2 regions of the Massilia consociata genome follow, and region 1 is predicted to be linked to the other one. Evidence: predicted binding sites of a transcription regulator. Region 1 holds the regulator's gene; the other holds the start of a gene.

What was found. The regulator FliA, encoded in region 1, starts transcription of late flagellar genes. The targets are predictions, from matches to a motif close to CTAAAGTTTNNNNNNNNNNNGCCGNTA.
Region 2: a site for FliA is predicted at 3,067-3,093, ahead of ACFFJK_RS02530 (flagellar protein FliT). Genes of this name have one in related genera too.

Annotation. Positions count from the first base shown of each region.
Region 1 covers NZ_JBHLWP010000013.1:315,415-326,873, forward strand. Annotated here, with positions in the region: gene ACFFJK_RS14770 (gliding motility protein GldB-related protein) at 1-48, shown strand, start outside; gene ACFFJK_RS14775 (alpha/beta fold hydrolase) at 102-2,627, opposite strand; gene ACFFJK_RS14780 (EAL domain-containing protein) at 2,764-5,400, opposite strand; gene ACFFJK_RS14785 (M35 family metallo-endopeptidase) at 5,635-6,789, shown strand; gene ACFFJK_RS14790 (hypothetical protein) at 6,796-7,290, opposite strand; gene motD (flagellar motor protein MotD) at 7,319-8,080, opposite strand; gene ACFFJK_RS14800 (flagellar motor protein) at 8,097-8,840, opposite strand; gene ACFFJK_RS14805 (RNA polymerase sigma factor FliA) at 8,822-9,559, opposite strand; gene ACFFJK_RS14810 (MinD/ParA family ATP-binding protein) at 9,587-10,417, opposite strand; gene flhF (flagellar biosynthesis GTPase FlhF) at 10,410-11,459, opposite strand, start outside.
Region 2 covers NZ_JBHLWP010000003.1:197,905-209,363, reverse strand. Annotated here, with positions in the region: gene ACFFJK_RS02540 (M13 family metallopeptidase) at 1-145, opposite strand, end outside; gene ACFFJK_RS02535 (M1 family metallopeptidase) at 202-2,820, opposite strand; gene ACFFJK_RS02530 (flagellar protein FliT) at 3,144-3,425, shown strand; gene ACFFJK_RS02525 (HDOD domain-containing protein) at 3,569-4,561, opposite strand; gene ACFFJK_RS02520 (type IV pilus assembly protein FimV) at 4,947-5,963, opposite strand; gene fumC (class II fumarate hydratase) at 6,089-7,486, shown strand; gene ACFFJK_RS02510 (RNA-binding S4 domain-containing protein) at 7,564-7,776, shown strand; gene ACFFJK_RS02505 (DUF883 family protein) at 7,901-8,185, shown strand; gene bufB (MNIO family bufferin maturase) at 8,217-9,875, opposite strand; gene ACFFJK_RS02495 (BufA1 family periplasmic bufferin-type metallophore) at 9,879-10,211, opposite strand; gene ACFFJK_RS02490 (YjfB family protein) at 10,441-10,638, opposite strand; gene mobB (molybdopterin-guanine dinucleotide biosynthesis protein B) at 10,640-11,236, opposite strand; gene ACFFJK_RS02480 (general secretion pathway protein GspB) at 11,202-11,459, opposite strand, start outside.

The DNA.
Region 1 (11,459 bases):
CTGGAAGAGACCGACGCCGAGGCCCTGCTGCGCGACAGCGGCTGGTAGGGCCGCGACACGCACCGGCGCTCAGGGCGGCTGCGCCGGTTCAGCCATCGATCCTACCCATCGGTCGAGACGCCGATGAATTCGAAGTGTTCGGCTGCCGCGATATCGGCGCGATCGGCAACCAGTAGGCCGCCTGTGCCGGCCACGCCGACGAAGCGGCCGTTGGCCGCACGCAGGCAGACCCGGTTGCCTGGCGCCGCCACCGGCTGGAACAGTTCCCGGGTGCCGGCCACGAGCCGGTCCGCAATCACCTGTCCGGCCGGCCCGTCGTCGATTCCCAGCAGCCTGCCCGCCAGGGTGCGCAGGGCGATCGCCCCCCCGGCACCGTACACCACCTCGAACTTCGCCAGCGGCCCGATCGCGGCGTGGCCGGCGCTGGCCACGCCGCCGCCTTCCGCCACCCCGGCGAAGGCGCCGCTGCGGGCTTTCAGGGCCAGCCCCGCAGGATGGATGTAGCCTTCCGTCCGGACGAACACGTAGCCGGCGTCGAGCGCGTCCTGCCGTCCCTTCTGGGTCGCGGTCGAAAAATTGTCCGCCCTGTCTGCGCTCCAGTACAGGTCCAGGGCAACGGTATCCGGACGCCAGCCGGACCAGACATGGCCCTCGACGCGCACGAAGGCGTAGCCGGCCGCCAGGGCGTCCTGCTCCCCTTTGACGGTGGAGGTCACGAAGTTGTCCCCGCGTGCGGGATGCCAGAAAAGCTTCAGTGCGACCGTGCCGCTGCGGCTTTCGCCGAACACGAAACCCTCGGTGCGTACCGGCCGGTATCCGGCCTGGACTGCGGCGTCGCGGCCGTCCCGGGTGCAGGTGGCGAAGTTGTCGCCGCGCGCATTGCTCCAGTAGGTATCCAGGGGGCGCGTGCCGCGCGGACCTGTCGCCCTCGTGTGCCAGAAAAAGCGCGAGACCCGGTAGGCCAAGTGGGCCGGCCGCTCGTCGGAAATGCTGTGGCCGGTATCGAGCAGCAGCAGGCGTTCACCCGGTATGTCGGGTACGTGATCGGTGACCTTGACGACCTCGTTATAGATATCCATGACGCCATGCTCGCCGGTGTCGCGCGCACCCGCCGCCAGGAGCAGCGGCCGGTCGATGGTCGCAAAGGGCCAGAGCCGGCCGCCCGGCGCAAGCGGTTCCTGGTGGCTGAACGTTACCTGTTCGTAGGCTGTGGCCCAGAACACGCGCCGGTAGTCCGGCCCGTAGAACTCCGCCTGCTCGAGCAGGCCGCTCCTGGTCGGCGGGTAGCCCCAGGCCCCAAGGATGCGCAGGCCCAGGATCGCTTCGCCTCGCTGCATGGGTTCGAAGAAGCTCTTGCGGGCTTCCGGATCCTCGGCCCGGTTCATCCGCTCCCTGGATTGCTTCTTCGCGCCATTCTTCCCGATGTCCACGTGCGTGCCGCCCCCCACCTCCACCAGGTCGCGCGAGCGCTCGTACGATTCCCAGATCGAGCCGGGCGACCAGCTGGCGAAGCGGAGCGCGCTGGTCAGGGTGCGCACGCCGTCCGAGGCCGAGAACATGGGCTGCTCGGCAAGCCAGAGCGTCATGTTGCCGCCCAGGCTGCCGCCCATCACATACTGGATCCCGCGGGCGATGTGTGCCGACAGCTTCACCAGCACGTCCCGGTAGAAGCCCAGGAGCGGGAAATCCGAGCCGCGGCCGTCCGGCAGTTTGAAACCGTGGAATCCGCGCACCCGCTTCCTGACCAGTTCGTCGAGATCGATGCGCGACGAATAGCCCATTCCGGGCATGTCGAGGGACAGCACCGCCAGGCGCCGGCCGCATTCGGCCGCACGGTCGATCAAGGCCTGCTTGTAGCCATCGGATTCTTCCAGGCGCGAGCCGAGTCCGTGGATGAACAAGGCGAGGTCGTCGTAATGTGCGTCGCGCCCGGTGGTGAGCAGCGCCATGAAGGTCGGATCGTTCGGCAGCGCCCGCGCAGTCAGGTCCGGCAGGGGCAGGCTTGCCGGCGTACGGGGCACCTTGATGGCCACGCGGCAGATCGCGACCGGGTCGCGGGGTGAGGCCGCCAGGTGCAGTTCCCCCATGTGGTCCCGGGTGCAGGGGCGATTGGTCGGCGCATGGGCCGGGTCGTCCTCGCCGGAGACGGCGATCCAGCCGAGCGCGGGGCGCAGCTCGGCGCGATGCCGCGGCGCCCCGCGCAGGGCCCACGCGACGGTGTAGGCACGGTCCAGCGTCGCCTTCACCGCCGCGCGTGCCTGGCCGGCATCGCGCCCGGGTATGTCGCCCAGCACCGCATCGAGGAGACCCGTGTCCGTCGGATGCAGCCGCAGGAACGCGCCATAGGACGCACGGCCCGTCACGGCCAGGTCCGCCATGGCGTTCGCAGCGGTCTCGTCGCCTTCAAGGCGTTTACGGCAGGACAGGAGCAATCTGGCCCGGGCGTCCATCCGCGCCACCTCGCGCAGCCACGGCGCCAGGCGGCCCGTCGCCACGCCGCCGGCATCGTCCCTGATCCGGCTCCAGTCCCAGTACTCGACGTAGCCGGGCGGCGGCCGGTATTCGGGTTCCGGTCCGGCGGCGGCCGGTCTCTCGTCGGGCGGCCGGTACGCTGCGTTTCGCTCCATCTCAAGCCTCCGTGATCGTTGACACAACCAGGGTACAACCAGGATGCCACGCAGGTTTTGACGCGCACGCGTGCCGCGCGTTCACGTGCCGAGCCGACAAAATCAGTGCGGATGCGGCGGCCTGTGCCGCCCGGGATTACGCGCTTTCCCTGCGCAGCATCGCCTCGATCCGCTCCGGCGCCACCGGGCGGCTGAAGCAGTAGCCCTGCATCTGGTCGCAGCCGTGCTCCTGCAGGAAAGCCAGCTGCTCGGTGGTTTCCACGCCTTCCGCAATCACGTTCAGCTTCATCGAATGGGCCAGCGCGATCACCGCGTTGACGATGGCGGCGTCGTCGGCGTCCTGGGTCAGGTCCATCACGAAGGAGCGGTCGATCTTCAGGCTGTGGATCGGGAAGCGCTTCAGGCTCGCCAGGCTCGAATAGCCGGTGCCGAAGTCGTCGATCGCCAGCTGCACGCCCATCTCGGCCAGGCGTCCCATGGTCTCGGTCGCGGCCACCGGGTTTTCCATCAGCACGCTCTCGGTGATCTCCAGCGTCAGCCAGCTCGGGTCGCAGCCGGTCTGCGCCAGCAGGCCCGCCACGCGCTGGGCCACGTCCTGGCCCAGGAACTGGCGCGCCGACAGGTTGACGCTGATGCGCACCAGGGGCAGGCCGGCCTGGCGCCACGCCACCTGCTGCCGCATCGCCGTCTGCAGGACCCAGTCGCCGATCGGGACGATCAGGCCGGTCTCCTCGGCCAGCGGGATGAACTCGGCGGGCGAGACCATGCCGCGGTCCTGCGGCTGCCAGCGCAGCAGCGCCTCGACCCCGGTCACCCTGCCGCTGCCGATGTCCACCACCGGCTGGTAGTGCAGCAGGAATTCGCCGCGCTGCAGGGCGCGCTGCAGCGCGCCTTCCATGCGCAGGTGCTCATAGGCCTGCTCGCCCATCTCGGCGGTGTAGAACGAGTAATGGTTGCCGCCCTGCCCCTTGGAGCCGTACATGGCGCTGTCGGCGCACTTGAGCAGCGTGGCGCTGTCCTCGCCGTCGCGCGGGTACATCGCGATGCCGATGCTGCCGGAGGGGAAGACCTCCTGGCCGCACAGGGTGATCGGCTGGAACAGGTTCTCGAGCAGCTTGCAGGCCACCGTCGACGCGTCCTCTTCGGATGCCAGGTCGGGCAGCACGACCACGAACTCGTCGCCGCCCTGGCGCGCCACGGTGTCGCTCTCGCGCAGGCTGCTGGAGAGGCGGCGCGCGATCTCGACGATCAGGGCGTCGCCGGCATCGTGGCCGAGGCTGTCGTTCACGTGCTTGAAGCGGTCCAGGTCGATGAACATGAGCGCCACCTGGCGCCCGTTGCGGTGGGCGTGCATGATGGCCTGGCCCAGGCGGTCCTGCATCAGCACGCGGTTCGGCAGGCCGGTCAGCGCGTCGTGGTTGGCCATGCGCAGCAGCGCTTCCTCGGCCTGCTTCTGGCGCGAGATGTCCTTGATGACGCAGATGAAGCGCTGGTTGCCGTTGGCGTCGCGCATGCTCGATACGTTGACGCTGACCCAGACCAGCACGCCGTCGCGCCGGATCAGGCGCTTTTCGCGCTGGTAGTCGCTGATCTCGCCCGCCTTCAGGCGCCGGATCAGCGCCAGCTCGTCGGGCAGGTCTGCCTCGCAGGTGAGCTGCTGGAAGAAGCGCTGCAGCAGCTCGATCTCGCTGTAGCCGAGGATGTGCGACATCTTGCTGTTGGTACGCAGCACGCGTCCATCGCTGCCCAGCAGGACGATGCCCACCGCGGCCTGGTTGAAGGTGAGGCGGAAGAACTCCTCGCTTTCCTGCAGGCGCAGGCGCGCCTTGCGGCGGAAGGTGATGTCCTGCCCGATCAGCAGCAGGATCGGGGCCCCGTCCTTGCGGGTGCGGCGGATGTTGAAGTCGACGTAGCGCACGCCGTCGGCCCGGCTGTCGAGCGTGACCAGCACATTGTCGTGCGGCGCGCCGGAGGCCAGCGCCTCGGCCGCGTGGCGCGCCAGGTCCGGGCAGGGGATCAGCTCCTCCAGCGCCAGGCCCTGCTCGTCGAGCAGGCCGTCCGGCACGCCGAGCAGCTCGGCCATCATGCGGTTCATCGAGCAGGCGCGCAGGCCGGCGTCGACCACCACCAGGCCGGCCGGCATGCCGTCGATGACCTGTTCCAGGTAATTCTGGTTCTGCACCAGGCTGCGCTGGCTGGCGTGGGCGTAGGTGTCGAGCGCCAGGCCCATGTCGAAGCAGACGATCTTGAGCAGCGCGTCGCAGGCGGCGTGGAAACGGCCGGGCTGGTGCTGCAGGCGGCGCCACAGCATCTCCTGCAGCTCGGCCAGGTACTTGCGGTAGGCGCCGATGTACCACTTGGGATCGAGCCCGATGCGCTGGTGCGCAACGCCCACGCGCAGGCGCTCGCGGATGTAGTCCTGGCCGTACTCGCCCGCCGTCAGGCTGCTGAAGTAGGAAGCCTGGACCTGGCGCAGGCGCGCCTCCGTATCGCCCCCGAGCATGGCGCGCAGCTGCGGGAAGGCCAGCAGGTGCGCATAGAAACGGTCGGTGAACACGTCGCGGTGGCATTCGAGCAGGTCATGCACGTCGCGCAGCGCCTCGACGTCGGCCTCGCCCAGCTCCAGGAAGGCCTTGCGCGCGTCGACTTCCTCGCGGTCGAGCCCGAGCTCGCGGGCCAGGTTGTCGATGTCCTCGTTGAGCTCGTTGGTCGACGGCCCTTCCGGCTGGCGGGGCTGTCCTGGTGATGCTCCGTGTCGATATGGGAATGTCATGACAGGCCTGCCGCCGTTGGCGCAAATATTTACATAGAGATAGAGTCATTGCATGATAGCAATGTGATGTTATTGAATCGAGCAAATATTCACGAAAAATCACGCCTGTTGTTTCCGAGCCATACGCTCCGTACAACTTATTTCCTGGAGTCAATAAATTCTTGGGATTGCGCAACACACTGGGTGGCGCCCCGCCGCAAAGTAGGCTGATCCACTCTTGCCGAGGAGATTTCCATGCCGCGCCGCCTGCCCCGCTCCCTGCCCCGCTCCCTGCCCTGCTCCCTGATCCTTGTTCCCCTCCTTGCGCCCGTTCTCGCCCTGCATGCGGCGCCCGCGCTTGCGCAGGACGTGTCCGTCACCCTCGAACCGGTACGCCAGAACTTCGCGCGCAGCGACGACGTGCAGGTGCGCGTCACCCTTGCCAACCATGGCAGTACGCCACAGTTCCTGCTCAAGTGGCATACGCCGGTGCACGGCGTGCAGGCGCCGCTGTTCGAGGTGCTGCGCGACGGCCAGCCGGTGCGCTACCTCGGCATCAAGGCCAAGCGCCCCGCTCCCGGGCCTGGCGACTACGTGCGGCTGGAGCCGGGCGATGCGGTGAGCAGCACAGTCGAGCTGTCGGCGCTGTACGAGATGAACGTGACCGGCAGCTACCAGCTGCGCTACCGCACCGCCGGCCTCGGCCTGTTCGGCAGCCGCGCGCTGCAGCCGACGACCGGCCAGTTGGAATCAAGCCAGGTCAGCATCTGGATCGACGGGCGCCTGCCGCGCGGCGCCCGCCCGCCGGCGAAGCGGGCCGCGGCCGGCAGCGGCAGCCTGGAATTCAGCAAATGCTCGAATGCGCAGCAGGAGCAGGTGGCGGCGGCCATCGACGCGGGCCGCGCAATGACGGTCGAGGGTCACGATTACCTGACGGGCGGCCCCAAGCCTGGCGCCAAAGCGGGCGCCAGGGCGGGCAACAGGCCCGGCGCCGCCGCCGGCATCAGCTACGGCGCACGTTACACGACCTGGTTCGGCGTGCAGGATGCGGAGCGCAGCGCGAAGGCCACGAAGAACTTCGCCGCCATCCGCGACGCCTTCGAGAACAAGCCGCTGAAGGTGGACTGCGGCTGCAACGAGCCCTACTTCGCCTACGTGTACCCGGCCCAACCCTACACGGTCTACGTGTGCAAGGCGTTCTGGACGGCCCCGCTGACGGGCACCGACTCGCGCGGCGGCACCATGCTCCATGAACTGAGCCATTTCGACATCGTCGCCGCGACCGACGACCATGTCTACGGCCAGCAGGGCGCCGCCGAACTGGCCCGCACCAGCCCGGCGCGGGCGGTCAACAACGCCGACTCGTACGAGTATTTCGGAGAGAACACGCCGGTGCTGCAGCTGAAGTGAACCGGATTATTTGCCGAAGCTGAACTTCACCGGCGCCGCCGGGCTGTGGCTGACGGCATCGAGCTTGGCCACATCGGCCAGGTACGGCCCGTCGTAGCGGATCTCGTAGCTGTTGCGTCCCTGCTTGAAGGCGTAGGTCGGCGTGATGTCGATGGTGTTCACGTGCATCGTGTGCGGGTCCACCGCCTGGTAATCCGCGGCCGTGAGCGCGCTGCGCTTGACCATCCTGCCGGTGTAGTCGAGCGGTGTTCCTTTCGCATCGCGCACGTCGAAGCGCCGGCCCGTGAGCTCGTCTTCGACCGCCACCTCGCGCGGGACGTAGATCGTGGTTTCGCCGTGGTTCTCGACGATCAGGCGCACGCGCACCTTGCCTTCCGTGGTTTCGACCTCGAGCTGGTGGCGCACCGCCGGGTCTTTCTCGACCGCGCCCACGGTGCCGATGGCGCTCACCAGGCCACCCGCAGCCAGGGCCAGCAAGGGCAGGATTCGTTTGACATGCATGTACGCTCCCCTGAAAAAATATTTCACCCTACGGTTGCAGCGGGACGGAAACGGGCTCCGGCGTCGCCGCCAGGATCATCACCGCCACCCGCCGGTTGCGCGCCTGGTTCGCCGGCGTGTCGTTCGGCGCCACCGGCCGCGTGGCGCCGTGGCCGATGGCGGACAGCCGTGCATCCGCCACCCCGCTCTCGATGAACAGCCGCACCACGCTCGCCGCGCGCGAGGCCGAAAGTTCCCAGTTGGACGGGTAGCGCAGGTTCGCGATCGGCAGGTTGTCGGTATGGCCTTCGACCTCGATACGGTGCGGATCGTTCTTCAGCAGGCCCGCCACCTGGCCCAGGATGTCGCGCGCGTCGCCGGCCAGCACCGCCTCGCCCTGCTCGAACAGCACGCTGGCATTGATCTCGACGCTGATGCCGCGCGCGTTCTGCGTCACCCGCACCTGCCCCGACTTCACCAGCGGCAGCAGGGTGGCGGACAAATCCCTGGCCAGCGTCTCCATGCGCTCGCGCTCGCGCCGCGCCGCTTCCAGGCGCTTGCGGTTGACAATGTGCGACAGCGGCAGCACCGGCTCGACGTTGGTGTTCACCTGCGTGGCCGCGCCGCGTCCGCCGAAGGCGTCGCCCAGCGCTTCGGACAGCACCGCATACTTGCCTTCGTTGACGATGGAGATCGCGTACATGACCACGAAGAACGCGAACAGCAGGGTAATGAAATCGGCGTAGGAGATGAGCCAGCGCTCGTGGTGCCCGCCGTCGCCGGCCTCGTCGTCGTAGCGTTTGCGCGCCATGTCGTCGAAGCGCCGCCTAGTGGCGCGCCAGCAGGCTGGCCACGCGCTCGTCGACCACGCGGGTGTGGTCGCCGCTGGCGAGGTCGTGGAAGACTTCGGCCAGGATCTCGTACTGCGCCACCTTGTCGCTGACGATGGCCTTGAGCTTGTTCCCGACCGGGTAGAAGAACAGGTTGGCCAGCCCCACGCCGTACACGGTGGAGACGAAGGCGACGGCGATGCCCGAGCCCAGGCGCGAAGGGTCGGACAGGTTTTCCATCACGTGGATCAGGCCCAGCACGGCGCCCAGGATGCCGATGGTCGGCGCATAGCCGGCGGCCGACTCCCAGATGCGCGCTGCCTGGCGCTGGGCGAATTCGTAGGCGGTGATCTCGTTCTCGAGCAGGCTGCGGATCTTCTCCGGGTGGATGCCGTCCACCACCAGGCGCAGGCCCTTCTGGATGAACTTGTCCTTCGTGCCCATGTACTGCTCGAGCGAGAGCAGGCCGTCGCGCCGTGCCGTCAGGCTCCACAGCGCGATCTCGCGCGAGAGCTTGTCGCGCCCGGACTTCGGGGGAAAGAACACCCAGCGCAGCATGCGCACGCCATGCAGGAAGGTGCGCGCTTCGCTTTGCAGCAGCACCGCGCCGAAGGTGCCGACCACGACAATGGCGAAGGCGGCCGGCTGCAGCAGCGAGGCGAACTTGCCGCCGTCGAGCGTGTGGCCGACCAGGATGCCCGCGATCGCGAGCACCAGGCCGGCTACGCTGGCCCAGTCCACAACTGCTCCTTCAGCGCCGCGCGCAGGCGCGCCACCGCCTGGGTGTGCAGCTGCGACACGCGCGACTCGCTCACGCCCATCACGGCGCCGATTTCCTTCAGGTTGAGTTCTTCCTCGTAGTACAGGCCCATCAGCATCTTCTCGCGCGGCGGCAGCTTGTCGATGGCGTCGATGACGGCCTGGCGGAAGTCGGTGTCGAGCAGGTTGCGCAGCGGGTCGGCGTCGTCCACCGCGTAGCGGTCGAGGAAGCTGTCGCTGCCGCCGTCGCCGTCCTGCTCGTGGAAGTCTTCGTAATACAGCAGCTGGTGGCCGCCGCTCTCGCCCAGCATTTCCTGGTAGTCGGCCAGCGACAGCTTGAGCGACTTGGCGATCTCGGATTCGCTCGGCGGGCGGCCCAGGCGCTGCTGCAGCGCTTCCATGGCCGCTTCCACCTTGCGCATGTTCTGGCGCGTGCTGCGCGGCATCCAGTCGCTGCTGCGCAGCTCGTCGAGCATGGCGCCGCGGATGCGCAGCACCGCATAGGTCTCGAACTGGGCCCCGTGGTTGTCCTCGTAGCGGTTGATCGCGTCGAGCAGGCCGATCATGCCCGCCTGCACCAGGTCATCGACTTCCACGGAAGGCGGCAACTTGGCCTTCATGTGGTGGGCAAGGCGCTTCACCAACGGCATGTGCTCCGTCAGCAAATGGTTCTTGTCCGCTTTCCCTTTGACCGTGTACATGCGCTGCCTGTTCTTCTTCTCTGATACTCAAGACCCGAAATGGGCACTGCCTCCCCTGCCCAGTCCGGGCATGGCACGCAAGGCGAACTTGCCCGCCAGGCGGCGGAACGCGACCGACGCGCCGGCCAGCGGGAAGGCGTCGACCACGGCCCGGCCCAGGCGCGCGGCCCGGTGCAGGTACTCGTCGGCCGGCACCGAGCCCATCGAACTGAGGCTGACCGCGAGGTAGCGTGTTGCCGCGGTAGACATATTATCGTATACAACCCTGGCCTCGGCCTCGGTGGCGCCGGTGACCAGGATGCCGAAGGGGCGGCGGCCCAGCTGCTGCGACAGGCGCTTGATCAGCGCGTAGGCGTTCGTGATCGAGGCGGCGGAGGTCCCGACCTGCACCACGATCTCGGACGTCGCCATCGGCGGCAGCGGGAAGTCGCCGTCCGGGCCGAGTTCGCCGTCCACCATCACGATGCCGGCCTGCTTGACCAGCACGTCGAAGGTCTTGGCCAGGCGGCGGGTCTCGCCGTGATGCGCGGCATGGCCCTCCGGCCTGCCGAGGGCGGCCACGGAAAAGCCCTGCGGCACCTGGTGGATCACCTGGTTCAGCGCGCACTCCTGGCGCGCCACGTGCGCCAGGGTGCCGGCGCGGCTCAGGCCGAGGCGGCGGGCGACGCCGTATTCGCGCTCGCAGGCGTCGACGATCAGGACCTCGTCCCCCAGCTGCGCCAGCGAAGCGCCCAGGTTGACCAGCATCGCGCCCTTGTCGTCCTCGGGCGTGGCGGAGAGAAACGTGACGATGCGCGGGCGCGGGCCCTGCAGCATCCGGCGCAGGCCTTCGGCCTGGTCGAAATCGAAACTAGCCAAGGCTCACCTCGCGCAGGCCGCGGTCGTTGTGGATCGACGCGTTGGCGCCGGCGGCGGCCATCATCAGCGGCAGGTCGGCGTCGCCGAACTGGGCGCTGGCATTGCGGTTGTTGCGGAAGGCGCGGTCGACCAGCATGGCGCGGTCGGCCAGGTGCAGGTCTTCCGGCACGCGCTGGCCGTTCGAGATGTAGTGCAGGTTCAGCTTCTGGCGGATCACGACGTCGAGCACGCCGCCGATCGAGGCGGCTTCGTCCAGCTTGGTCATGATGCAGCCGGCCAGGCCGCTGCCCTGGTAGGCGCGCACCACTTCGTTCAGGGTCTCGCCCGTCGAGGTCGCGTTCATGCACAGCAGGCGCTTCACGTCGGCGCCGGATTCGCTCAGCATGGCCACCTGCTCGGTCACCATCTGGTCGCGCTGCGACATGCCGATGGTGTCGATCAGCACGGTGTGCTTGTTCTTGAGCTCTTTCAGGGCGATGCGCAGGTCGGCCTCGTCCTTCACCGAGTGCACCATCACGCCCAGGATCTTGCCGTAGATGCGCAGCTGCTCGTGGCCGCCGATACGGTAGGCATCGGTGGTGATCAAGGCCAGCTTGTCCGGGCCGTGGCGCATCACGCAGCGCGCCGCCAGCTTGGCGGTGGTGGTGGTCTTGCCGACGCCGGTCGGGCCGACCAGGGCGAACACGCCGCCGCGCGACAGCAGGTCGTCTTCGTTGGCAATCGTGGTCAGGTTACGCGCCAGCACGGTCTTGATCCAGCGCATGGCCTCGGCCGCATCCTTCGTGGCCGGCATCTTGTCGACCAGGTAGCGCGCCAGCGTCGCCGAGAAGCCGGCGGCCAGCATCTCGCGCAGCACGGCGGCCTTGTGCGGCTCGCGCTGGGCGGTGGCGTTCCACGACAGTTCGGCCAGCTGGGTTTCCATCAGGCCGCGCATGGCGCGGATCTCGTTCATCATGCCGCTCATCTCGAGCGCGGCCGATTCCTTGGCCTGGGCGATGGCGGCGCTCATCATCTGGGTCATGGCGGCCATGTCGATGCCCGC
Region 2 (11,459 bases), on a different contig from region 1:
CCGTGCCGCTGGCGCTGGCGCTGGCGTTGGTGCCAGCGCCGGCAGCGGCCGCCTGACCGGCCGCCTGGGCCGGTGCGAAGGCAAACGTTGCGCCGCACAGCGCCAGGATGACGGCAGTCCTGATCGGAGTCCAGCTGGTCTTCATGGCTTCCCTTCTCTCCTGGTGGGTTGATTCGGGTATGGCGGATTGCCTGCATCGTCTTATTCGAACGCCGTGCGTACCTGCGGCAGCAGGCGCGCCTTCTGCTGGGCCCGGATGCGCACGCCGTTGCCGACGCGCTCGGCTTCGACAACGCCGTCCGGACCGAAGTTCTTGCGCATGTACGCTTCCATCATGTCGGCGTGCGCCGGATTGCTCGAGGAGGCCACGATGCCGGCGAACAGAGTGTTGCGGCCAAGGGCTTCCATGTTGTCCAGCAGCGCCGTACGGTGCGCGACGGCAAAGTTCCATGCCAGGTCGAGGTGTTCGCCGGCGACGCCGCCCATGATGTAGGGCATCAGGTCTGGCGGGGTGCCCGGCGCCAGCAGCAACTGCAGCGTGCGCGCGGCCAACGCCGGGTCCTGGGCGCTGGCGAGCGCGCGGCCGAAGCGGTTGCGCTCTTCGCTGTTGGGGGCGTTCGCGGCGCGGGCGGCCAGCGCGTCGTAGGTGGTGGCATCGGCATGGCGGCCGGCGGTGCCGATGACGAAGTCGATCATCGACGGCGGCACCGAGGCCGGGTCCTCCAGGAAGCGCGCAAAGCGCGCGCGCCCCTCTTCGATCGCCTGGCGGTCGCCGGCACGCGCCAGCGCGCCCGCCAGCATGCCGCGCAACTGGCTGTCCTCGGCGCTCTCGCCCGGTTTCTCCTCCCAGCCGAGCTGCTCGAACTTCGGGCGCGCAAAATCGACCAGGAAGCGCCGGATCGCGGCCTGCTCCGGCTCGCCGCGCGCCAGCGAGTCGAGCGTGCGCAGGTTCGACAGGATCGATTCCCACACGGCCGGGCGAGGCTCGTCCCCGTACTTGCGCACCAGGTCCAGGTAGCCGTCCAGCCGCATGCGGCCGGCCGAGACGAAGCTCCAGGTGTCGGTGAGCAGCTTGAGACGGGTGCTGTCCGGCAGGCGCGGCGCCTGTCCGGCGAGCGCGCGGAAGCTGGCCGGATCGTACTGGACGCGGAAGTAACCCACGCTGTAGGGGTCTACCACCAGGGTGCCGCCGTCGCAACTGCCCTGCTGGATGGTCATGCTCGGGCCCGACAGCAGCGAGTACCAGGCCTTGCCGTTGACGGTGCCGACCTGCAGCGGCACGTTCCACAGGCGTTTTTCCCTGGCCGGCTCGTCCAGGCGGTACTGCTCCTGCGACAGCGTGACCTTGCGCTTGCCGCCCTCGCAGGCCTGCTCGACCTTGATGAGCGGAAAGCCGGGCTGCAGGGTCCAGTCGGACGCCAGCTTGCCGACCGGCTTGCCGGATGCCTTCTCGAGCGCCGCCCACAGGTCGCTCGACGTGGTATTCGAGTACTGGTGCTTGTCCATGTAGGCGCGCATGCCCTTGCGGAAGGCGTCCTCGCCCAGGTAGGCCTCGAGCATGCGCAGGAACGCCTGCCCCTTCAGATAGGTGATCGCGTCGAACGCGGACGCGGCCTGCTCCTCGGTCTCGATCGGGGTCTGGATCGGGTGCGTGGTCTTGCGCGCGTCGAGGTTCATCACGTGTTCGCGCTCGGCGATGCCGTCCAGGTAGGGACGCCATTCCGGATGGAAGTGCTGGGTGGCCTTGGCCCCCATCCAGGACGCGAAACCCTCGTTGAGCCACAGGTTGTCCCACCATGCCATCGTGACCAGGTTGCCGAACCACTGGTGCGCCATTTCGTGCGCATTGATCCTGAAGGTAAGTTTCTTGACCCGGTCCGGGCTCTTCTTCGGGTCGTACAGCAGGGTCGTCTCGTTGTACACCACCGCGCCCCAGTTCTCCATCGCCCCGTTGAAGCCGCCGGGAATCGCGATCTGGTCGAGCTTGGGCAATGGGTACGGAATGCCGAAGTAATTATTGAAGTAATGCAGCAGGTCGCGCGTGGCGGCCAGCGGGAAGGCAGCCGAACCGAGCTTGCCTTCGGTGGTGACGATACCGATGTCGACCCCGTCCTGCCTGCCCGCGAGGCGTTCGAGTTCCCCCGCCACCAGCACCACCAGGTAGCTCGGCATCTTCGGCGTGTTGCCGAAGGTGACGCGCTGCATGCCGCCCGGGAGCGCCTCGCGCTTCTCGACCGGGGTCGTCGAATAGGCCGTGAAGTTGCCCGGGACGTCGACCGTCAGCTTGAAGCGGGCGCGGAAGGCCGGCTCGTCCCAGGTCGGCAGCATGCGGCGCGCATCGGTCGGCGCCATGGTGGTGGCGATCAGCTTCTTGTCGCGGCCCCCGGCTTTGTAGTTCACGTAGAACAGGCCGCGCCCCTCGCGGTTGATCTGGCCGCGGAACTGCAGCGCCAGCGTGTACTTGCCGGGCGCCAGCGGTTGGGGCAGGTCGAAGCGCAGGGTCTGCTGCGCCTTGTCGAGGACCGGGGCCAGGGCCAGCCTGTCGATGCCCCTGCCGCTGAGCGTGGCGGCGTCAATCTGCAGGTTGTCGGCGTTGAGCATGATCGTCGAGGTCGGAGCCAGGACATCGATCTCGACGCTCTGGCTGCCGCGGAAGGCATTGGCCGCCACGTCCGGCACGATGTGCGCGGTGTACTGCAGCGGAATCACATTCTTCGGCAGCTTGCCCGGCGTGGCCGCGAACGAAAACGGCGCCTCCGCCTGCGCCGTCCCGGCGCCCAGCGCAAAGGCGACCGCGGCGGCGGCCCGGGCGACTGGCATGTGTCTCATAAGTCTCTTTCTCGGCATCTGTTTTTATTGGTCGGTTGGCGTGGCAACCCAGCACGCACTCTAAGCAAGCCCTAAGCCGCACGCGCCCACATTGCGACAAACTGCAAAAAACGCGGCCGAACTGCTGAATCGGGGGATTGGCGGGAAGCATGCGGGACGGTGCATGGCGGTTTGATCATGCAAGATTAACAATATTCATCCCGAGTGAAAAAAGTTCAAAAAAATTTATCCAGAACCCTAAAGTTCCCGGAAACCCATCCGTAAATGCTTTAGATACCCGGCAATCCGGCCTGGGTGAATGCCTTGGTGCTGACATGACCTCGAACGACGTCCTTCCGATGTACGAACATCTCGCCGGCCTGACTGGCCAGATGAAGACCGCGGCGCAGGCGGGCGACTGGACCGGGTTCGACAAGCTCAACGTGCAGGCCAGCGTGGCTGCGGGCGCGTCGATCGGCGGCGTGCCGGCTCTGGACGGCGCCAAGCGCCAGCGCAAGATCGACCTGATCAAGCAACTGATGGCCAACGACCGCGCCATCCGCGAGGTGACCGAGCCCTGGATGGGCCAGCTGGACCGCGCGCTGTGCGCGCACTGATTAATCGGGGAACATGACGAAGGCGCCTGCGGGCGCCTTTTTTGTTTCAATCACGCATCTATTGCGGTGATGTCACGGCCGGTTGAACGCGTGGGCGGCGCTGGCGTACTGGCTTGCTCGCGCTGTCGGTAGAGCCGCCCACGCTACTGGTCCAGGTTGCTCAACTTGCCGAGGCAACGGCGCTGGAAACTGTTCAGCCCGTTCGAAACGAGCGGATCGTCTTCGGGCAGCACGCCGGCATCGATCAGCAGCCGCAGCTTGGCGATATGGTCGCCCTGTGCGAGCGCCTGCGCCAGGGCGGAACCGTCCGGATTGCCTGCCTGGGCGATGGCGTCGGAGACATTCTCGGGGAAATCCCAGTAGGCGGCGATCGCCGCCGACAGCTGCCGGCTGTGCGCCATCAGATCGAGCCCGAACGCACTGGAATCGGGCACCTTGCCGTTCTGGCAGATGCGGTCGGCCAGGCGGAAGGCGACGATCAGCCCGACATCCTGCATCAGGCCGGCCAGGCAGGATTCGAAGATATCCGCGGTCAGGCCGGGCGCCATCAGGCTGGCGGCAACGGCGCAGCGCTCCGAATGGTTCCACAGCAGGGGCGCGACGCGGCGGGCAAAGCCGGCCTCGTGCATCCTGATCACCGGCCGGAACGCGACGCGGGCCAGCAGCATGCGCAGTCCGTTTTGCCCCAGCAGCATGATGGCCGCGTCCAACGTCTTGATTGGCGTCATCGGACGGTAGTAGGCGCTGTTCGCTTCGCGCAGCACTTCGGCGACCAGCACCACGTCTTCCGCCACCTGGCCGGCCAGCTCGGCGCTCGTCACGTTCTCGTCGCGCAGGCTGCGCAGCAGCTTGGGGATCAGCTCCGGCACACGCGGCACCAGTTCGGCGGCGACACCCGGATTCTGCGCCAGCTGGCGCACCTGCTCCAGGATCAAGCCTGCGGTCTCGGGCGGCGCGTCGAAAGCCGCCGGGCCGGTGAGCCAGCGGTAATACAGGACGTCGGTATTCGCCTCGTTGGCCTCGTTGGCCTCGTCCGCCGCATCATCCTGCAGCGCGGCGCCGGCGCGCGCGCCACCGGGCTCCTGCGGGGCCTGGCTCTCCGCGCCGCTCAATAAACGATTGATCCAGTTTTTCATGTTGTCCGGGTCTGTGCTGCACGGGATTGTAGCCTGTCCGGCGCAGGCCGGGATGGCTCCCATGCATGGCGCATGCCGGTGACGCCATCTCGACGGCGTGCCATGGACAGAAAAGACAAAAGCGCCCGAAGGCGCTTTTGACATGCGACCGAGCGGGACGCTCGGGGGCGGAATGGGGGGGAAAGCGAGCACCAGGTATCTCCTGGCGTCGCTTCTTGCCGGTTGCTCCCGGCGCTCGCTGCCGCAGTTGGCCCGCGAGCTGCTTCCAACACAGGCGTTTCTTCAACGTCCATCTGCTTTCCGCGCCACGCTATCGGTGGTGGCTGCGCCAGATCTCTGTGCTGTCTGTGATCTCGTCGACCACAAATCCAGTATATATGAAATCTCAAACTTGTGTAGACGACTCGTGCGCGCCCTCTTCCAGCACCGGCTCGGCCGTCCGCGCCGGCGCCGGCTTGCGTCCGAGCCGGGCCTTCAGCCGCGCTCCCAGGCCGGCTTTCGGGACGGCCGGCCGCCCCGTCTTCCTGCGCCGCTGCGCCACCACCAGCGCGGCCAGCAGCGCCAGCACGCCGGCCACGCCGCCGGCCACCAGCAGCCACGGCGTGCCGGCCTCGGGCGCTGCCTCCTGCTTTTTCTTCTTCGGCTTGTAGGGTTTGAGCGGCGGCACGACCGACGCAGGCGCGGCGCCCATGGCCACCTGCAGCACCTTGACCTTGTCTTCGAGTTGCCCCAGTTGCTCGCGCAGCATCGCGTTCCTGACGCCGAGCGCGACGCAGGCGCCGGCCTCCGGCTGCGGCTGCGGCATCTGCGGCGTACAGGCCCCACCGGCAGCGGGCAATGGCGCAGCGGCCTTCGGCGCCGGAGCGACTGCCGGGGCAGGAACCGGAACCGGCGCCCGCACCTTGCGCGGCAGCACGGCTGCCATGGGCTGCGCCCTGGCGGGCGCCGGGGCCAGGACCGGCGCCTGCTCCCGGACGGGTACCGGTGCGGGGGCGGAGGCCGGTGCAGGTGCAGGTGCAGGTGGGGGTGCCGGTGCCGGCGCCGGATTCGGGTCCGGCGACAGCCACAGGGTTGCCAGCCGCACGGTGCGCTGGCTGCCGTCGGCCAGTTCCAGGTACAGGTGCAGGTGCGGCGACTCGACCGGCCGCAAGGAGGTCACGTGCAGAAACTGGCGCCCGTCGCGCCGCATGACGGACAGGTTCAGCGTCGACAGCACGGGCGGCATGCCGATGCTGGCGCCGCGGTAGACGTCCGGATGGGCAAGGCGAACGCCGACCGGGCTTGCGGCGTCTTCCAGCATCGTGAGCTCGATGTCGGCCACCAGCGGCTGCCCGATGAAGGAACTTACGCGCGGCTCGCCGAGCTCGGCCGCCTGGGATGGCCCGCATGCGGTGGCCAACAACGCGTAAGTCAGTAACAGGGAAAGGCGGGGAGCCATAAGAATGCCGAAAAGATAGCCTAAGCGTATATAACGGACATTGGGATAAACTCTTTAATCATTCCCATCCTTGCCAAAAAGGACACGCCATGGAAAACAGGATCGAAAAAGACAGTTTCGGCCCGATCGAGGTGCCCGCGGACCGCCTCTGGGGCGCCCAGACGCAGCGCTCGCTCCACCACTTCCACATCTCGACCGAGCGCATGGCGCCCGAACTGGTCGCGGCCCTGGCCCAGGTCAAGCGCGCGGCCGCCGCGGTCAACCGCTCGCTCGGCAAGCTGCCCGCCGACAAGGCCGAAGCCATCATCCGCGCCGCCGACGAAGTCCTGGAAGGCCGCCATCCCGATGAATTCCCGCTCGCCGTATGGCAGACCGGCTCCGGCACCCAGAGCAACATGAACATGAACGAGGTGCTGGCCAACCGCGGTTCCGAGCTGATGGGGGGCGAACGCGGCGAGAAACGCCTGCTGCACCCGAACGACCACGTCAACATGGGCCAGTCCTCGAATGACATCTTCCCCACCGCCATGCACGTGGCCGCCGCCGTCGCCGTGGCGCAGGACGTGCTGCCGGCGCTGGCCCAGCTGCGCTCCACCCTGCTGCGCAAGTCGCGCGACTTCGACGACATCGTCAAGATCGGCCGCACCCACCTGCAGGACGCCACCCCGCTGACGCTGGGCCAGGAATTCTCCGGCTACGTCGCCCAGCTGGACTTTGCCGAACAATCGATCCGCGCCACCCTGCCCGGCCTGCTGGCGCTCGCCGCCGGCGGCACGGCGGTCGGCACCGGCCTGAACGCACACCCGGACTTCGCCCCGCGCATCGCGGCCGAACTCGGCTCGCGCACCGGGCTGGCATTCAAGAGCGCCCCCAACAAATTCATGGCGCTCGCGGGGCACGACGCGCTGGTGTTCGCCCACGGCGCTTTCAAGACCCTGGCCACGGCCCTGATGAAGATCGCCAACGACATCCGCTGGATGGCCTCGGGACCGCGCTCGGGCCTGGGCGAGATCACCATTCCGGAGAACGAGCCGGGCAGCTCGATCATGCCGGGCAAGGTCAACCCGACCCAGGCCGAAGCCTTGACGATGCTGTGCTGCCAGGTATTCGGCAACGACGTCGCGATCACGGTCGGGGGCTCGCAGGGCAACTTCGAGCTGAACGTGTTCAAGCCTATGATCGCGCACAATTTCCTGCAGAGTGCCCGCCTGCTGGCCGACGGCATGCGCTCCTTCGACACCCACTGCGCCCAGGGCATTGAGCCGAACCACGCGCGCATCGCCGAGCTGATGGAAAAATCCCTCATGCTGGTGACCGCACTGGCGCCGCACATCGGGTATGATCGCGCCGCCCAGATCGCCAAGACGGCATCGCACGAAGGCCTGACGCTGCGCCAGGCCGCGCTGCAGTCCGGCTTCGTCACCGAGCAGCAGTTCGAGCAGTGGATCGTCCCGATCGAGATGACCCGTCCGGAACGGGTCGACTGAGCGCAGCTTCCCAGGCATCTGCACACACCAGACGGCCTCGTGTATCGTACGCCGCCTTTACCAACCCCGAGGATAGAATGCAAAAAATAGTTTTCGATTTGACATCAGAATTCGTCGAGGTCAACCAGCTCCTGAAGCTGGTCGGCCTGGTCGACAGCGGCGGCGCCGGCAAGAACATGGTTGCCAGCGGCGTGGTGTCGGTCGATGGGAAACAGGAGCTTCGCAAGACTGCCAAGATCCGCAGCGGCCAGCTGGTCACCGTGGGAGACGTGCAGATCCGGGTGCAATAACGAGCCCGGAACCCGCCGAAAAAGCGGGGGGCTTATGTTTGCGCCCTAACAAACAGAGCGGGGCTTCCTTGTTTATATTTTAATCGTCACGACACGACTGAAATCAACGGCTAAAGGTGAAGCAATGGAAACCCCGGACCGCCGCGCACAGACGCAGGAACAGCTGATCGGCGACCTGCGCCTCGTGATCGAAAACGCGGAAGAACTGCTCAAGAATACCGATCACTACACCAGCGTGCTGTACCAGAACGCGCGCGCCAAGCTGGCGCTGGCCCTGGAAGCCGCCAACGAGGAACTGGCGCGTTTCGAAGACGCCCAGATCGAGCGCATGATGGCCGCCACCCGCGCCGCCAACGAGCGCTTCCACGACTGCACCGGGGAACAGCGCATCCTGCGCGCTTTCCACTGAGCCGTTCCGGCTGGTTCAGCCGGCGTACATCCTAATCTGTCGAGATTGCGGTGACGACGCCAAGCCCGAACCAGCGCTGCAACATGGCGCCGAGGTCCGGCGTCTCCACACCACACGCCAGCGCCGCATCGAGCGCCTGGCCGAAGGTGGCGCCCGCCGCCAGCTGTTCCAGCATGGCGGCATCGAAAGCCCCCAGCTCCACCACCTCCACCTGCCAGCCGGGCCGCACGGCCAGCGCCGTCGACGGCAGGTCCACGCGCGCCGGCAGTGCCGGCCCGTCCGGCTGATGCGCATGCCACAGCGGCACCGTCGCCCAGCGGCTGCGCAGCAAGGCCGCGGACGGGTGCAGGGTGAAGCGGGCGGCATCGAGCGCTTCCGGCGCCAGTTGCGCCAGCACGTCGATGCCCAGCGGCGCGATGCCGGATTCCAGGCCCGGCGCCAGGTACGCGCAGTGGACCGCCCACTCGAGCCGCGCCACGTCGGGCAGGTAGGGAAACGCGGCCGCCGGGGCGAAGCCTTCCAGGAAGCCGGCCAAGCGCAGGCCGAATCCGGCCAGGTCCGGATCCTGCGAGGGCGCGGCCTTGCCGTAGGCCCGCGCCAATCCCGCGAAGAACTCCTCGCCCACGAGCCGGCGCACGACCGGATAGGCGTCGGCCAGCGCACGCTCCCAGCCGGCCACCAGGTTGCCGCGGTAGAGCGCCAGGCGCGCCACTGCCCCGTCTTTCAATAACGGCCGCAGGGCCTGCTCCCGGCCACGATCGGCCAGCGCATCGCCGACCTGCTGCTGGAGCGCGGCAAGCCCGTGGTCCGGCGCCACGTTCGCCCCGCGCGCCACCGGAGCACGCGCCGGCACGACCGGCCAGGCAAGCGGATAGTCGCGCGCGATCGCGTCCGCCCTGGCGGCTTCGGCCAGCAGCAGCTCGAGCGGCGGCACGTCGGTATCCCATTCGACGAGCGCCGGCACCCGCCCGAAGCGCTGCAGCGCGGCGCGGTACAGCGCCCACACCGGCTCGGCCACCGCCGCGCCGTGGTGGTCGACCAGCGCCAGCGGCGTGTCGAGATGGCCGGCCAGGTGGATTTCGCCGACGCTTCCCGGCGGCAGCGCCGCAATGGCGGCCAGCGCGTCCTCGCCGTGGTTGTGCTGGTTGACGTACAGGTTGTTCACGTCGAGCAGGACGCCGCAGCCGGTGCGCCGCACCAGTTCGGCCAAAAACTCGGCCTCGCTCATGGTATCGGCACGAAAGCGCACGTAGGCCGAGACGTTCTCGACCAGCAGCCGGCGGCGCAGCAAGGTTTGCACGCGGTCCACCCGCTCGCACAGCAGCGCCAGCATGGCCCCGTCGAGCGTCACCGGCAGCAGGTCGTTGAGCTGGCGGTCGGCCAGCGCACCCCAGCTCAGGTGTTCGGAAACGAGGAAAGGATCGACGGCTTCCACCAGCGCACGCACGCGCTCGAGGTGGGCTTCGGAAAAGCCGCGCGCCGAGCCCAGGCCGAGCCCGACCCCATGCAGGCTGAGCGGGTAGTCGCGCCGCAGCGTGGCGAGCACGTGCCAGTCCCAGCCCACCCGGGCAAGATGATTTTCGCTATGGACTTCGAGGAACCCGACCGCCGGGCGCCGCTCGAGAAAGGCGCGGTAGTGCGGCGCGCGCAGCCCCACGCCGGCGCCGACGGGCGCGCCGGGCACACGCATGGATTACTTCTTCGATTCGGCCTGGACAGCCTGGGCCTGGGTTTTGCCGGCATTGCCGGCATCGCCTGCCTTGCCCGGCTCGAGCGAACCGCCGAGCTTGGTGCAGGTCCCCTTGGCGACGAACTTCCACTCGGCCGGGTCGTTGTCGGTCCTGGCGGCGCCGGCGCAGCCATGGGTCGCGGTGCCGCAGTCGTTCTGGCCGGCCTTGGCGACGCCGTAGCAGGTTTCCTGGTCGGCTTTCGGCGTGCCCATCTGGTCCTGACCGGCGGCTTGGGCGGCTTGGGTGGCGCAGACGCTGGCGAGGGCGGCGGCAATCAGGGCGTGGCGGTGACTCATGCGGTACTCCGGTGGGCTGGAAAGGCGCCAGTATTTATCAGGTGGGGGAAAGATGCAAGGCGGGAGGTTTTGGCGTTTGTGGCTGCACAACGCACCGGAGGAAGCGAAGCCGGTGGCATCGCCGCCGCCTTCGCCGGCTTCAGGCTAACGCATGGGAAGCCCGCTGCCCGCGCACGTCGTTCCCGCGCAGGCGGGAACCCAGGTTCGATGAGCGGAAATCAGCCTGGCTTCAGGCCGTGGTGTTGATCTTGTTTCCCAGATGCGGCGGCAGGTTCGCCGGCTGCACCGCAGGAATCGCCTCGAGCAGCTGGGTGGCGGTCGCCTCCTGGATCTGCTGGGCCTTCTTGAAAACGGCCAGGCTGACTTCCTGGCGGTTGCCGGTTTCGGCGATGCTGCTGGACAGCTTGGCAATGCTCGAGACATCCATGTCATTCTCCCATTGAGGCGTATCCACTTTTAACGGCAACCCCCGCCGGAACTTTAGCCCGCTCGCGCATCCACTGGCTCAACCATGCAAGCACTCCATCCGGATCATTCAGGTCCAGCCAGGCGAGCCGGTCCAGGCCTTCCGGACGCGGCGCGTCCGACACCACCGCGACGATGTCGGCATCGTCCGGGTACAGTGCCGGCTTGCCCACCGCCGGCCGGTACACCTCCAGCTTCGGGAAGCGCTCCCACTTGTAGCCTTCGACCAGCGTCAGGTCGGCCGGGGCCAGCCGGGCCAGGTGCTCCGCCAACGCGGGCTCGGCCGCGCCGCGCAGTTCGTGCAGAATGGCCACGCGGTACGGCGAGGCAATCATCACCTCGGCCGCGCCCGCCATGCGCAGGCGGGCGCTGTCCTTGCGCGGGGGTTCGAGCTCGATGTCGTGGTGGCTGTGCTTGACGACGTTGACGCGCATCCCCTGCCCCGCCAGCCGCCCGATCAGTTGCTCCAGCAGCGAGGTCTTGCCGCTGCCGGACCAGCCGACCACCCCCAATACCGGGCCGGGCTCAGTAGGCGACACGGTAGCGGTAGCCACGGAAATTCATGATGGCCGCTTTCGGCAGCAGGCGCTCCAGCACCAGGCCAGGGGCGACTTCCTCGCCTTCGCGGCGCAGCATCTTGTCGACCAGCAGCAGGCGCTCGGCCGGATTGGGCGAATAGATATAGCCGCCGAAGCTGACCCTCGGGAGCTCGCGCTGCACCGCCTCGGGCAGCGACTGGAGCGGGCCGATGTTGTCGTCCGCTGCCTGGACAGGCGCGGCGGC